DNA from 3 places in the Mesorhizobium sp. WSM2561 genome. Region 2 is predicted to be linked to each of the others. Evidence: riboswitches for the same ligand, from Rfam matches in the RefSeq annotation. Region 2 holds a riboswitch; each other region holds the start of a gene.
The links. A riboswitch is a leader RNA that binds a small molecule or an ion and turns the genes downstream of it on or off. The one in region 2 is predicted to bind cobalamin.
Positions count from the first base shown of each region.

Region 1: linked by a shared signal. The riboswitch ahead of M727_RS37105 (ABC transporter ATP-binding protein) and the one ahead of M727_RS0106495 (aromatic ring-hydroxylating dioxygenase subunit alpha) in region 2 are both predicted to bind cobalamin.
Region 3: linked by a shared signal. The riboswitch ahead of M727_RS0132990 (CbtB domain-containing protein) and the one ahead of M727_RS0106495 (aromatic ring-hydroxylating dioxygenase subunit alpha) in region 2 are both predicted to bind cobalamin.

Region 1 covers NZ_AZUX01000029.1:1,988-6,394, forward strand. Annotated here, with positions in the region: gene M727_RS0122905 (helix-turn-helix domain-containing GNAT family N-acetyltransferase) at 1-657, shown strand, start outside; gene M727_RS0122910 (AraC family transcriptional regulator) at 757-1,587, opposite strand; cobalamin riboswitch at 1,853-2,054, shown strand; gene M727_RS37105 (ABC transporter ATP-binding protein) at 2,141-2,704, shown strand; gene M727_RS43170 (hypothetical protein) at 2,701-2,949, shown strand; gene M727_RS0122920 (ABC transporter substrate-binding protein) at 2,946-3,893, shown strand; gene M727_RS0122925 (iron ABC transporter permease) at 3,923-4,407, shown strand, end outside.
Region 2 covers NZ_AZUX01000004.1:432-4,838, reverse strand. Annotated here, with positions in the region: partial or broken gene M727_RS35955 (FAD-binding oxidoreductase) at 1-664, shown strand, start outside; gene M727_RS0106500 (hybrid-cluster NAD(P)-dependent oxidoreductase) at 674-1,804, opposite strand; gene M727_RS0106495 (aromatic ring-hydroxylating dioxygenase subunit alpha) at 1,828-3,075, opposite strand; cobalamin riboswitch at 3,188-3,391, opposite strand; gene M727_RS0106490 (DUF680 domain-containing protein) at 3,898-4,104, shown strand; gene M727_RS0106485 (DUF680 domain-containing protein) at 4,172-4,396, shown strand.
Region 3 covers NZ_KI911322.1:26,678-31,084, reverse strand. Annotated here, with positions in the region: gene M727_RS0133005 (MerR family DNA-binding transcriptional regulator) at 24-410, shown strand; gene M727_RS0133000 (isoprenylcysteine carboxylmethyltransferase family protein) at 477-968, opposite strand; gene M727_RS0132995 (DUF1624 domain-containing protein) at 965-1,957, opposite strand; cobalamin riboswitch at 2,302-2,512, shown strand; gene M727_RS0132990 (CbtB domain-containing protein) at 2,549-2,728, shown strand; gene M727_RS0132985 (CbtA family protein) at 2,744-3,508, shown strand; gene cobU (bifunctional adenosylcobinamide kinase/adenosylcobinamide-phosphate guanylyltransferase) at 3,501-4,028, shown strand; partial or broken gene cobO (cob(I)yrinic acid a,c-diamide adenosyltransferase) at 4,030-4,407, shown strand, end outside.

The DNA of each region.
Region 1 (4,407 bases), on a different contig from region 2:
CGGCGCTCGTCGATTGCGCTGACGCCGGCGGGAAGAGCGGCGTTCGCGCCGCTGAACCAGGGTTCGCACGATCAGGTCGCGGCCCTGCTCGAGCGGCTTTCCGCACCGGGACAGGACAGGCTGGTCAAGGCGATGCAGACGGTGCAGCGCCTACTGGGGGAGAGTGCAGAGCCCAAGGTCCTTTACATGCTGCGGTCCTTGCAGGTCGGCGACATCGGCTGGATCATCCATCGCCAGGGCCTGCTCTACGCGCAGGAATATGGCTGGGACGAAACTTATGAGGCGCTGGTCGCCGAAATCCTCGGCGCTTTCGCCAAATCCTACGATCCGAAATGGGAACGCAGCTGGATCGCCGAGCGGGAAGGGGAAGTCGTCGGCTCGGTCTTCGTCGTGCGCCAGTCGGACGCGGTGGCGAAGCTGCGCCTGCTCTACGTCGAACCCTCGGCGCGCGGTCTCGGCATCGGCAGGCGGCTGGTCGAGGAATGCATCGGCTTTGCCCGTGCCAAGGGCTACAAGACATTGACGCTGTGGACCAACGACGTGCTCACCTCAGCGCGCCGCATCTACGAGGCGGCCGGGTTCCAGCTGGCCAATCAGGAACGCCACCACGCCTTCGGCAAGGATCTGGTCGGCCAGAACTGGAACCTGGAGTTGTAGCGTCTTTCCCTACTCCCCTTGTGGGACAAGGGGAGTAGGCAAGATAAGGCGGAGCGCCTCGACACTAGTCTCCAATACAAGTTGAAAACTGGCCCTTCCTCACCCGACCGGTATCCAGACTTCCAGCCCGCCATTGCCGCTGCGCGGATCGAATTCGGGGCCGTAGCGCTCGAATTCGGGCGCGTCGGCAATCTTGTGCCCGGAGGCCGGCAGCCATTTGTTCCAGATCGTGTTGACCGTGCGGCGGATGGTCGAGATGTGGCCACGATGGGCGAACACGGCGTATTTCTGCATCGGCACGCGTACGCGCGAAAACTCCTTCGGCAGGTCCGAAAAATCGGACACCTCGACGCCGGCGATATAGTCGAAATTGCCTGCATCGTCGCCGTTGACGCAGACCCCATAGGCGACGTCGCCGACCTCGCCTGGAATGTTGCCGATATAGGGGCCGAACCGCTGCCACTGCATCGGGATGCCGGCGCTGGTTTCGCAGCTGTAGCGCTCGCCGAGACCGGCGATGAGGAACGGCCGGCTGGTTTCGAAACGCGGCGGCTCGAGATTGGTGAGGAAGGACTGGTCCATCAGGATCGGCTCCACGAGATCGAGGTTTTTGAGCGAGCCTTGCGCGCGCACCAGTTCCGGCGTGGTGCCGAACTGGTCGCGGAAGGCACGGGTGAAAGCCTCATGCGAGGCATAGCCGGCGTCGAGCGCGACCGAGAGGATGTCCGGTGCGCCGGCGGCGAGCCTGCGCGCCGCCTCGGTCAGCCGGCGAGAACGCAGGTAGCCCATCACCGAACGGCCGGTCGCCGCAGCGAAAGCCCGCGTCACGTGAAAGCGCGACACGCCGCTGCTGTTGGCGACATCGTCGAGCGAGATGGCCTCCGGCAGATGGCTTTCGACGAACCACAGCGCTTTCTCGGTCGGGTTCATATGGCTCCTTGCTGTGGGACTGCGCATTGGCCAAGTCATGGTATCGCTTACTGGTGGAGGCAGTTTGATCGAAATTGCGCACCGCGCAATGCGACGGTGATCGGCAAGCCGAAAGCGTTGGGCGAAGGGCTTGACAGGCGCAGGCGTTGTCTTTTAACTGGTAACGTTATTACATTACGAGATTCGGTATGCTCGTTCTGACAAGACCATTGCTCGCGGGGCACTCCGGAACCCGGAAATTTATTGCGCTGGGATTGGCGGAAAACTAGGGTGGCTGACTGATGGTCCCCAAGCCGAAAGGCGAGGGGTGAAAAGGGAACACGGTGAGATCTTCGGATCGAGGCCGTGGCTGCCCCCGCAACTGTAAGCGGCGAGCAAAATCCGAAATGCCACTGGCCAAGGCTGGGAAGGCAGGATGGCGCAAGGACCCGCGAGCCAGGAGACCTGCCATCGCACGAGTTGACCGGACGGGGTGTGCCGGGAGGAGACGTGGAATCGGTCTTGTCGGCCGGTCCAGCTTCCTTCCGTCGCCATTTGAGAAAGTGACGGTAAGTTGGACGCCTGCCAGCCTCTTCTTGAAGCGCGTGAACTGAGCGCCACGGCGAATGGCCAGCGCCTGGTCAGTGCGGTCAGCCTTTCGGTCGCGGCGGGAGACCGCCTCGCCATCATCGGCCCCAACGGCGCCGGCAAGACGACGCTGCTGCGCATGCTATGCGGCACGCTGCGTCCGAGCGCGGGAGATGTGAGATTTTCCGGACGCCGGCTGGAGACGTTTCCGGCCGCCGAGCGGGCGCTGCACATGGCGGTCGTCGGCCAGACCGATCAGCCCGATCCGCGGCTTGCCGTGATCGACTACGTCGGACTTGGGCGGGTCCCGCATGCCGGCTGGCGACGAAGGAGCGAGCAACGCGACGTCGTCGTCGAAGCGCTTCGCAGAACCGGCCTGCTGCCGCTGCTCGGCCGCACGATCGGCTCGCTGTCGGGTGGTGAGCGGCAACGCGCCCAGCTGGCGCGCGCGCCCAGGAGCCGAAAATCCTGTTCCTCGATGAACCGACCAATCATCTCGATCCGCGCGCCCGCAGCGAACTCCTCGAACTTGTATCGCAGCTTGGCATGACCGTCGTGGCGGTGCTGCATGATCTGTCGCTGGTCACGCCATTTGCCACAAGGGTCGCGGTGATGAACGCGGCCCGCCTGCAGGCACTCGCCGGTCCGCGCGAGGCGCTGACCAAGCAGTTGATCCGCGAGATTTTCGGCGTCGAGGTGCTTCGGCTGCGCCATCCGACCGAAGACCGCGAACTCACGGTGTTCGAAGTCCCGAACCGTGCCTCTTCTGATCTAACCAAGGAGCAACATCCGTGAAACGCCTCGCACTGTCTTTTGCCTCCCTGCTGCTTGCCCAGACCGCCTTCGCTTTCCCGGTAACAGTCGACAGCTGCGGCACACCGCTGACGTTCGACGCCGCACCGAAGCGCGCCGTCATCCAGGATATGAACATGGCCGAGATGGCCTTCGCGCTGGGGCTGCAACCGTCGATCGTCGGTCTGACCGGCATCACCGGATGGTACAAGGTCGGTCCGGAATTCAAGGCCGGGCAGGGAGCGATCCCGGAACTCGCGCCGAAATACCCGACGCTCGAAAACCTGGTCGCGGTCGAGCCTGATTTCTTCTTCGCCGGCTGGTATTACGGCATGAAGCCGGGCGGCGAGGTAACGCCAGATACGCTGGCGCCGCACGGCATCAAGACGCTGGTGCTGACGGAAAGCTGCGTCCATCTCGACAACAACCGCCCCGCCGCCTCGATGGACCTGCTCTACGGCGACATCGAAAAGCTGGGCAGGATTTTCGGCAAGCAAGCCAGGGCTGAAAAACTTGTTTCAGGCTGGAAAGCGCAACTCGCCGCTATCACGGCAAAGGTCGGCGACCGCGCGAGGACTCGGGTGTTTCTCTACGACTCCGGCGAAGACAAACCCTTCACATCAGGCAAGTTCGCGATCCCCAGCGCCATGATCGCCGCTGCCGGCGGCGACAACATCATGGCCGACATGCAGACGAGCTGGGGCAATACGGATTGGGAAACGGTCGCTTCCCGCAATCCGCAGTTCCTGATCCTGCTCGACTACCAGGACGGCGGCGGTTACAGGAAACTGCTCGACTTCCTCAAAGTCCATCCGGCAATGAAGGAGACCGATGCGGTCAGGAATGAGCGCTTCGTCGCGCTGCGCTATGCCGAGCTGACGCCCGGACCGGCTAACATCGAGGCGATCGGCAAGATCGCCAGTGCGATGCACCCGGAAGCCTTCTGAGCTTGCGCCACAGGGCATTCGAATTGGCCATGGCAGCAGGAGCGGCAGCAATCGCCGCGCTTGCTCTGCTGTCGATCGCCTATGGATCGACGGTCATAGCGTTGAGCGACGTGATTGCTGCGCTCGGACATGCGGCCGGGCTGGACGGAGACCTCGTGCCCGGCTCGGTCGCCAATATCCCGGTCGGCAATATCCCGGTTGCAAAGATTGTCGTCGATCTCAGGCTGCCGCGTACGATCATGGCGATCTGTGTCGGCGCCGGGCTGGGCGTCATCGGCGCGCTGCTGCAGACGGTAACCCGAAACGATCTCGCCGATCCGTTCCTGTTCGGGCTGTCCTCCGGTGCCGCGGCCGGCGCTGTTTCCGTCATCACCATTTTTGGCGACCGTTTCGGCATCTGGACGTTGCCGGTTGCCGCCTTCACCGGCGGCATTTTGGCAGCCGGCATCGTGCTTTTGCTGGTTTCGCGGGTGAGGGGGCAAGGCCCCGAACGGCTGATACTGGCCGGGCTTGC
Region 2 (4,407 bases):
TTTTTCCTCCAGCCGTCGCGGACCTTCGCCTAATCGTGCCGGGCAGCATGTCGATGTCAGGCTGACGGCGCCGGACGGCTATCAGGCGCGCCGCTCCTACTCCATCGCCTCGGCGCCGGAAGCCGGCGAGACGATCGAACTGGCAATTGAAAGGCTCGATGACGGCGAGGTCTCCCCCTTCTTCCACGATATCGCGGCGGTTGGCGATGAGGTCGAGTTGCGCGGACCGCTCGGCGGCCACTTCGTCTGGTCCGACAGCGACGGCGGCCCGCTTCTGCTGGTCGGCGGCGGGTCCGGCGTGGTGCCGCTGATGGCGATGATCCGCCATCGCGCCGCGCGCAGATCGGCGGTGCCCGTGGCACTGGTATTTTCCGCACGGGTCTGGGACGAGGTGATCTTTCGCGACGAGTTGATCGACCTCCACGATCGCCGGGACGGCTTCGATCTGGTGTTGGCGCTGACCCGCGAGCCGGCCCGGCGCCCGGCGGACTATTCACGGCGGATCGACGTTGCGATGATAGAGCAATCGATGGTGCGGCTGCCCGCACCGCCAAGGTTCGCCTTTGTCTGCGGCTCGAATGCCTTCGTGTCGACTGCCGCCCAGGCGCTGATCGATGCCGGCGTTCCGGCAAGCCTCATCCGCACCGAGCGCTACGGGGTTTAAGCTCCCCGGTCAGGCGTCGATCTCGAGCGCCGTCAGCGGCTTCGAACAGCAGGCCAGGATGAAGCCGTCGTCGATCTCGTGATCGAGGATGCCGCCATTGTGGCTCATCTCGACTGTGCCCGAGACCTTTTTCACCTTGCAGGTTCCGCACAGGCCGAACTCGCAGGCTGCGGGAATTCGTACGCCCGAAGCGCGCGCCGTCTGCAGCACGGTCTGGCCGGCAACGCATTCGGCATCGATATCCGAAAGCGAAAAGCGGATCGGCGTTGCGGCCTCGGCAGGTACCTCGACCCCGCGCTCTGCCGGCCCGCCCTTTGCCGGCCCACCCTCTGCCGGCGAACCGAACGGGGCCGGTATTTCCTCCACCGCCGGGGCCGCAAAGCTCTCCTGATGGTAGTTGGCCATGTCGAAGCCGGCCGCCTCCAGCATCTGCCGCACGGCGCGCATGAACGGGTCGGGGCCGCAGCAGAAAATTTCGCGCTCGCGAAAATCGGGGGCCAGCAGCGGCAGCCGTATCGCGTCGATCCGGCCCATATGGCCGAACCAGCCCTCGCGGCTGGACCGCTCCTCGATCATGAAGTCGAGCGTCAGGCCCGGCATGCGGCTGCCGAGCAGCTCGAGCTCCTTGCGGAAGATGATCTCCTCGGGCTTTCGCGCGCAGTTGACGAAGCCGACATCTGTCCATGGCGCGCAGTCGTTCAGCCAGCGCAGCATCGACATCATCGGCGTCACGCCGGAGCCGGCCGAAATGAACAGATACTTGGCCGCTGGATGGCTGTGCAGCGAAAAGTCGCCCGCCGGCCCATAGGCCTTCACGTGAACGCCGGGTGTCAGATTGTCGAACATCCAGCGGGTGCCGAGGCTGCCGGCCTGCGCTTTCACCGTCACCGCGATCGAGAACGGCCGCGACGGCGAGGACGACAGCGTATAGGTCCGCATCATCGGGCCCTCGGTGGTCGGCAGTTCCAGCGTCACGAACTGTCCCGGTCTGTAGCGGAACCAGGTCTGGTTGTCAGAGCGGAAGGTGAAGGTCTTCACGTCAGGCGCCTCGTCGCTGACGCCGATGACTTCCAGCACCTGGAGCCTGTCGTTCCAGGGCGCCATCTCGTCGAGATGGCGGTAGAGGCCAAGGTCCGTCATCGCATTCATCCCCTTGACCTCGTTCAGGCGACGCTGCGCAGCGCCGGCCGCCCGGCTTCGGCAAGGCGCGGCCCGATGAAGGAGGCGTACCATTCGACGAACTGGATGACGCCGCCCTCATGCAGTTCCGAATAGGGGCCGGGCTCATAGGCCGGCGACAGGACGCCGAAGGCGTTTTCCTCGACAATGCGACGGTCCTGGTCGTTGGTCTCGGTCCAGACATGGGTAAGCTCGGCGAGGTCGTAGTCGACGCCTTCGACCGCGTCCTTATGGACAAGCCATTTGGTGGTGACGGCCGTTTCCGTGGCGCTGATCGGCAGCACGCGGAAGGTGACGGCATGATCGCCGAGGATGTGGTTCCAACTCGTCGGATAGTGATAGAGCAGCAGCGAGCCGATACGGTCGGTGGAAACGCTGTCGGAAAGGCCCCTCTTCACCGCGCGTCTGCCCGTCATTGTATAGCTGACGGCGTCGCGCAGCAGCGGCGCGCGGGTGGCGCGATACTGCCCGGCAGGATCGATGCGGAACTTGCTCGGCAAGCCCGCCGCCTCGCATTTCGCCCAGTGCGCGAGCATCTCCGGATCGCTGTCGGCGCCCTGCACGCCGGTGACGGTCGGCGCTTCCGGGAATGTCTTGCAGAGTTCCGGATGGTTGCCGGCGCAATGGTAGCACTCGCGGTTGTTCTCCCAGACGAGTTTCCAGTTGCCCTTCTCGACGATGGTCGATTCGAAGGCGATTTTTGCCTCGCGCAGCCGGTGCGGCAGGAGGTAAGGCTCGATCATGGCGCGCATCGGCGCGAAGTCGGCCGGCTCGTTGGCCAGGCAGATAAAGATGCAGCCGCCAACGCTTTCGCAAGCCACCGGCTTCAGGCTGAACTGGCTCTTGTCGAAGCCGTCTGCCATCTGGCGAGCAAACAACAGCCGGCCGTCCAGTTCGTAGGTCCACTGGTGATAGGGGCAGACGAGCTTCGCCGCAGTGCCCTTGTCGGCATTGCAGACACGGCTGCCGCGATGGCGGCAGGAATTGTGGAAGGCATTGATCTTGCCTTGCTGGTCGCGGACCAGCACGACCGGATAGTCGCCGATCTGGGCGGTGATGTAGCTGCCAGGTTTCGGCAACTCGCAATCGTGGCCGATGAACAGCCAGTCGCGATACCAGATCAGCTCCATGTCGAGCTTGAAGAAATCTGGATCGGTGTAGAAGGGCTGCTCGAGCGAATAGCCTTGCCTACGGCCGTGCAAGAGCCTCAGCATGTCGTTGCGCGCGTCCATGTCCTGTCCTCGTGTAAGGACTGAACTGGTGGTGATGGAGGGAGGACCGCTTGCACGCCGGCGACAGGGCCGGAGATGCATCATCCACCTCTTGACCGCCCACCGCGATCAGTCGAGTCTAAAAATCTCGGGCTGGTTTCCGGGCTCTGGAGTGTCCTTGCGGACTCATCGCGACACCTTCCCAGGCTTGTGGCCCAGTGGTCTCCCGTTGCGACTTGAACTCCACCACCGTTGCGGGGGCAGCGCCGGGTTCTGACCGGCTTCCCAATTCTCCGCTTCGTCGTCACCAAGCGGCACCTGAGATGGCGTGATCTAATCATGCCGGCCGGCTGACTGTCGGCATGAAAGCGACATCGTATCCATGCGGCGCGACACGGCCGGCGAAACCAGCAGGTTTATATCTGCAGGGCTGAAACCCCACTTTTTCGGCGGCCACTGTCGGCTGCCGTGACATCGAATCCGACCCGCGGCGGAGATCAGGAAGGATAACAGTTTACAAAAGTGACTATTAGCCGCTTCTAAAATCGAACCGAACGGTTCGTTTCTGTTGACAATGCGTGCAGCACGCTGTGAACGCAAATTCGCCAATCCGTCAAATCATGAATGGCTAATTTTGAATAAGATATTGAAAACAAACCATAAAACCATGGTAGTAGATGCCTCTGGTACAATTTCAAGGTGTAGATTCTTGGTCCACACGGAACAACTTCGTGATTGGAATCCGCCGAATGGCCTTCCCACATCGGGGCTGTCCGAACGACGCGCATCCTCCCAAGACACGCCGCTAGCCGGACGGAAGACTAAGATACTGGAGTCCTAAAAATGAAAAAGATCGCTCTTGCTACCGTCGCCGTTCTGGCCATCACCGGCAGCGCCTTTGCCGGCAGCGACCATTATGGGTCCAACGCCGCCAACCAACCGACTGCTGCGATCGACAGCTCGTATACGGCCTCTGTCCAGGCGCCGGCTCACGCTGAAAAGCAGCCCGTTGGCCAGGGCGCCGACCGCAACCTTTTCGGCAACAATTAACAGCTGGTCCCAAACAGCAAAGTGGCGGTCCGCCGCTCGGGATCTGAGGAACTCAGGAGTACTTGAAATGAAGAAGCTCATTCTTGCCACCGCAGCCATTGTGGCCGTCTCCGGCGGCGCTTTTGCCGGCAGCGACAACTTTGGATCGAACGGTGCCAACCAACCGGCCGCCGCGGTCGACAGCAACTCGTACACGGCTTCGATTCGGAATTCGGCTTCGGCGCAGAATCCGGTTCCGGCTCACGAGAAACCCGTCAACGGCAGCGACCGTAACCTGTTCGGCAACAACTAACAGTTCGTTCC
Region 3 (4,407 bases), on a different contig from region 2:
GCGGCCGGGCATTTGGAGTGATGATGCGGGAATATTATTCGATAACCGAACTGACCCGCGAATTCGACGTTTCGACGCGGACGCTGCGCTTCTACGAGGACGAGGGGCTGGTGCAGCCGGTGCGGCGCGGCCGCACGCGGCTGTTTCGCCCGTCGGACCGGCATCTCATCCGCCAGATCATGCGCGGCAAGAGGCTCGGCTTTTCGATCAACGAGATCCGCGAAATCATCCAGATGTACAAGGAGCCGCCCGGCGAGGTCGGTCAGCTCAACCTGATGATCAAGCGCATCGAGGAAAAGCGCGAGGATCTGCGCCAGAAGCGCCGCGACCTCGAAGAAACCCTGGCTGAACTCGACCAGGCCGAGGAATCCTGCGTCGAGCGGCTGGTGGAGCTTGGCGTCAACACCTGATCGGCCTTTTTGATAATTCTACTCTGGCGGCCAGCCAGAGCGAATTCTGAAAAAGACCTTGCCGCCTCAAATCCAGCGCCGCACCGTTTTCGCGTAATCCCGGTATTTCTTGCCGAATTTCGTTGCCAGAACCTTTTCCTCGCCCTCGATCGCCATTTTCTGCGTTGCGAAGGCGGCGATGATCGCCAGCGGCAGGAACCATACGTTCCCCGAGATAAGGGCGACGCCGATCATCAGCAGCGTGTTTGCCAGATAGATCGGATTGCGGCTGACGGCGAAGGGGCCCGATGTAACCAGATGGTCCGGCACGGCGTTCGGGTGGAGCGTCGTCTTTGCCCGGATCATGATGCGGATCGCCGTGAACCAGAGTGCGACGACGCCGAACAATGCCACCCAGCCGGCCGCGAACAGGATGTGGCCCAAAAGGCCGCCGATCCATGGCAGCGGATAAAGCAAGCCAAGCGCGATGCTGACGGCGATGGCCGCGACATAGATCAGCGGCGGCCAAGGTATAAACCCCGGTTTTTGCTGGCCCGGTTTCTGCTGATGGTCGGTCATTGTGCTCCTCCCTCCATCAAAGTGCCGTCGGCTTTGGCAGTGCAGGCGCCGGCGAGATCGTCGAGATGCGCCTTCCATTCCGCAGCCTGGTCGTTGCGGTAGAGCCGATCAAGCGTGGCCTCGCCCTCGAGCGTATCGAGCATGCAGACACAATAGCTGCTGCAGAACTCCGTGTCGCGCGATTGCTCGCACGATGCCTGGCACTCTTTGAGGAAGGTGACCGGCCTGGTTTCGACGGCTGCCGGCATGACTTGCGAAAACAGCCAGAGCGAGCCGATCAGCACCGGCTGGTGGATCAGATAGAAGGCGAGGCTGTGCCGGCCGATAAAAACCAGCGGATTAGTCCAGCGGCCGGGCGCCAGGCCCGCCAGCCGCGTCAGCACGCCGGAGGCGAAGGCAAGCTTTGCCGCTGCGATGCCGACAAGCACAGCGCCGAACCATGGAAACAGCGGGACATAATCGTTGGAGCGCGGGTTGGTTGCCGACAGACCGACCCACCACAGGGCCGGATGATCGAAGATCTCGGACCTGAGGTAAAGCGGCGCGGTGATGACGAAAGCTGCGACAACCAGCGTCAGCAGCGCCGGCAGCCGCAGAAACGCCAGGCCGAGCAGGCTGGCCAGCGCGATCTCGTGCAGGATGCCGAAGAAGATGAAACTGTCTGGTGTGGCAAGCCTTGTGGCGGCCGATATGGCGAGCGCCGCCCCGCCGACCATGGCGAATCGTTTCCAGAAGCCGTTCCAGCGGATTTGCTTGCCATGGCCGAGGAACAGGCTGACGCCGACCAGGAACAGGAAGGTCGAAGCGATGCAGCGCGCGTAGAATTTCCACCAGCCAAAGGCAGTCAGGCCGGGATCGGTGTAGCCGAAGAATTCGAGATCCCAGGTGAAATGGTAACTCGCCATGGCAAGCAAAGCGATGCCGCGGGCGACGTCGATGGCGATGATGCGCTTTGATCGGTGCTGAACGGCCGGCGTAGGAATGGTCATGGTCTCGCAATTCTGTTTCAGTGCTGCAAGACGATTATCATGGTTGCCCCGGACAAAAGAAGACAGGCGCCGCCCTCTTCCCTTCTCCCCTTTGTTCGCGATGTCCCCAGTCCAAACACCCTTGTGGGAGAAGGTGGATTGGCGCGCAGCGCCAAGACGGTTGAGGGGTGCTGGCCGGAGTGCTGTTGGTGCCAAGCTGGAACACCCCTCATCCGACCTCGCTTCGCGAGGCCACCGTCTCCCACAAGGGGAGAAGGAAGAGCCCACGAGAAACGATTACCTTGACGGCGCATTCGCGCTGCTAGCTGGCGGAATTTGGTTTGCCGGGCGCGGCGATTCTGCCTATAGTCGCAGCCGTCGTCGGTTCCGTTTTGGAACCAAGAGGGAATGCGGTAGGGGCAAAATTCGCCCGATGCCGTGGCTGCCCCCGCAACTGTGTGCGGTAGTCCTCTCCATATGCCACTGAAGATTTTCTTCGGGAAGAGCTTCTTCGGGAAGGTGGGGAAGGGCGCTGATCCGCGAGCCAGGAGACCTGCCGGCGACAGGAGAACTGACTTCTATGCCCTCGGGTGGAGGGCGAAAGGACAAGACATGAATACCGCTTCCGTCTCGCTCGGCGCTTCCGTCTCCTCGCAGTCGCGTTTCGTGCAGTTGGCGCTTGCTGCAGTTCTCGGCGTTTTCGTCATGGGCTTTGTCGGCTTCTCGCATATCGATGCGGTCCACAATGCCGCTCACGACTATCGCCATTCGATGGGCTTTCCCTGCCACTGACGAGGGGCTGACACCATGACACTGTTTCGCAACGTCGTGTTCATCGCGGCGATCGCAGGGCTTGTGGCCGGCGTCGTTCTCGCCTGCATGCAGGCTTACGCCACGGTGCCACTCATCCTCAAGGCGGAAGTCTACGAACAGGCCGGCGGTGGTCACACGCATGACCATGGTTTGGCGCCGGCCGCAGCAGGCAGCAATGCCACGAGCAGCGCCGTGCCGGCTGAAGCAGCCACCGCGGAAGAGGAAGGCTGGGCGCCGGCCGATGGCTTCGAGCGCTTCGCCTTCAACGTCGTTGCCAACGTCGTCACCGGCATCGGCTTTGCGCTGATCCTGGTCGCCGCTTCGGAGTTCGCCGGCGGCATCGGCAATGGGCGTCAGGGTATGTTCTGGGGCCTTGCAGGCTTTGCCGTGTTCACGCTGGCCCCGAACCTTGGCCTGCCGCCCGAACTGCCGGCGATGCCGGCGGCCGATCTCACCCAGCGCCAGATCTGGTGGACGGCGACCGTAGTGGCGACCGCGGCCGGTCTCGGGCTGCTCGCTTTTCGCAAATCGCTGCCGCTGGCCATTCTTGCCGTGGCGTTGATCGTGGCGCCGCATATTGTCGGCGCGCCGCAGCCCGACAGTTTCGAATCGCCGATCCCGGAAGGCCTGCACCACCAGTTCGTGGTGGCGGTGACGCTGACCAATCTGGTGTTCTGGCTGGTGCTCGGCGCTGTCGTCGGCTTGGTGCGCGGCCGCTTGACCGGCGCCGCAACCGGCCTGCGCGACAGCCTTGCCTGATCGCGCTGCTCCAGGCAGCAAGCTGACCCTGGTCGTCGGCGGTGCACGCTCGGGCAAGAGCGCGCATGCCGAAAGCCTGGTGACGGCCTGTCCGGCGCCGTGGGCCTATATCGCTACGGCGCAAGCCTATGACGACGAGATGCGCGAACGCATCGCGCTGCACCGGGCACGGCGCGGCGAGGGCTGGACGACCGTCGACGCGCCGCTCGATCTCGTCGGCGCGATCGAGGCGCTGCCTGACTGCCGGCCCGTCCTGATCGACTGCCTGACGCTGTGGCTGTCCAACCACATGCTGGCCCAACGCGACATTGAGGCCGAATGCCGAGGGCTGGCGGATGTGCTGTCGCGGCCGCGCGGGCCGTGGTTCGTGGTTTCCAACGAGGTCGGGCAGGGCATCGTGCCCGATAATGCGCTTGCCCGCCGGTTTCGCGATGCCGCCGGCCGGCTCAACCAGCAGGTCGCCGCCGTCGCCGGCACGGTGCTGCTGATGGTTGCGGGACTGCCGCTCAAGGTGAAGTGATATGACCGATATCGACGACAGGGACGAGGAACGCCACCGCGCCAAGATGGCCAAGCGCAAGGCGGTGCAGGACGCCGAGGTCGCGGCCAAGACAGTCGAGAAGGGACTGCTGATCGTCAACACCGGGCCCGGCAAGGGCAAGACCACTGCCGCCTTCGGGCTGGCGCTGAGGATGCTCGGCTACGGCAGGCGCGTCGGCGTCGTCCAGTTCATCAAGGGCAAATGGCATACCGGCGAGAAGGACGCCTTTGCCGCTTTCGGCGACCGGGTCGTCTGGCACACGATGGGCGAGGGTTTTACCTGGGAAACGCAGGATCTGAAGCGCGACATCGCCGCCGCCGAGGCTGCCTGGGCCAAGGTGCTCGAGCTGATGGCCGAT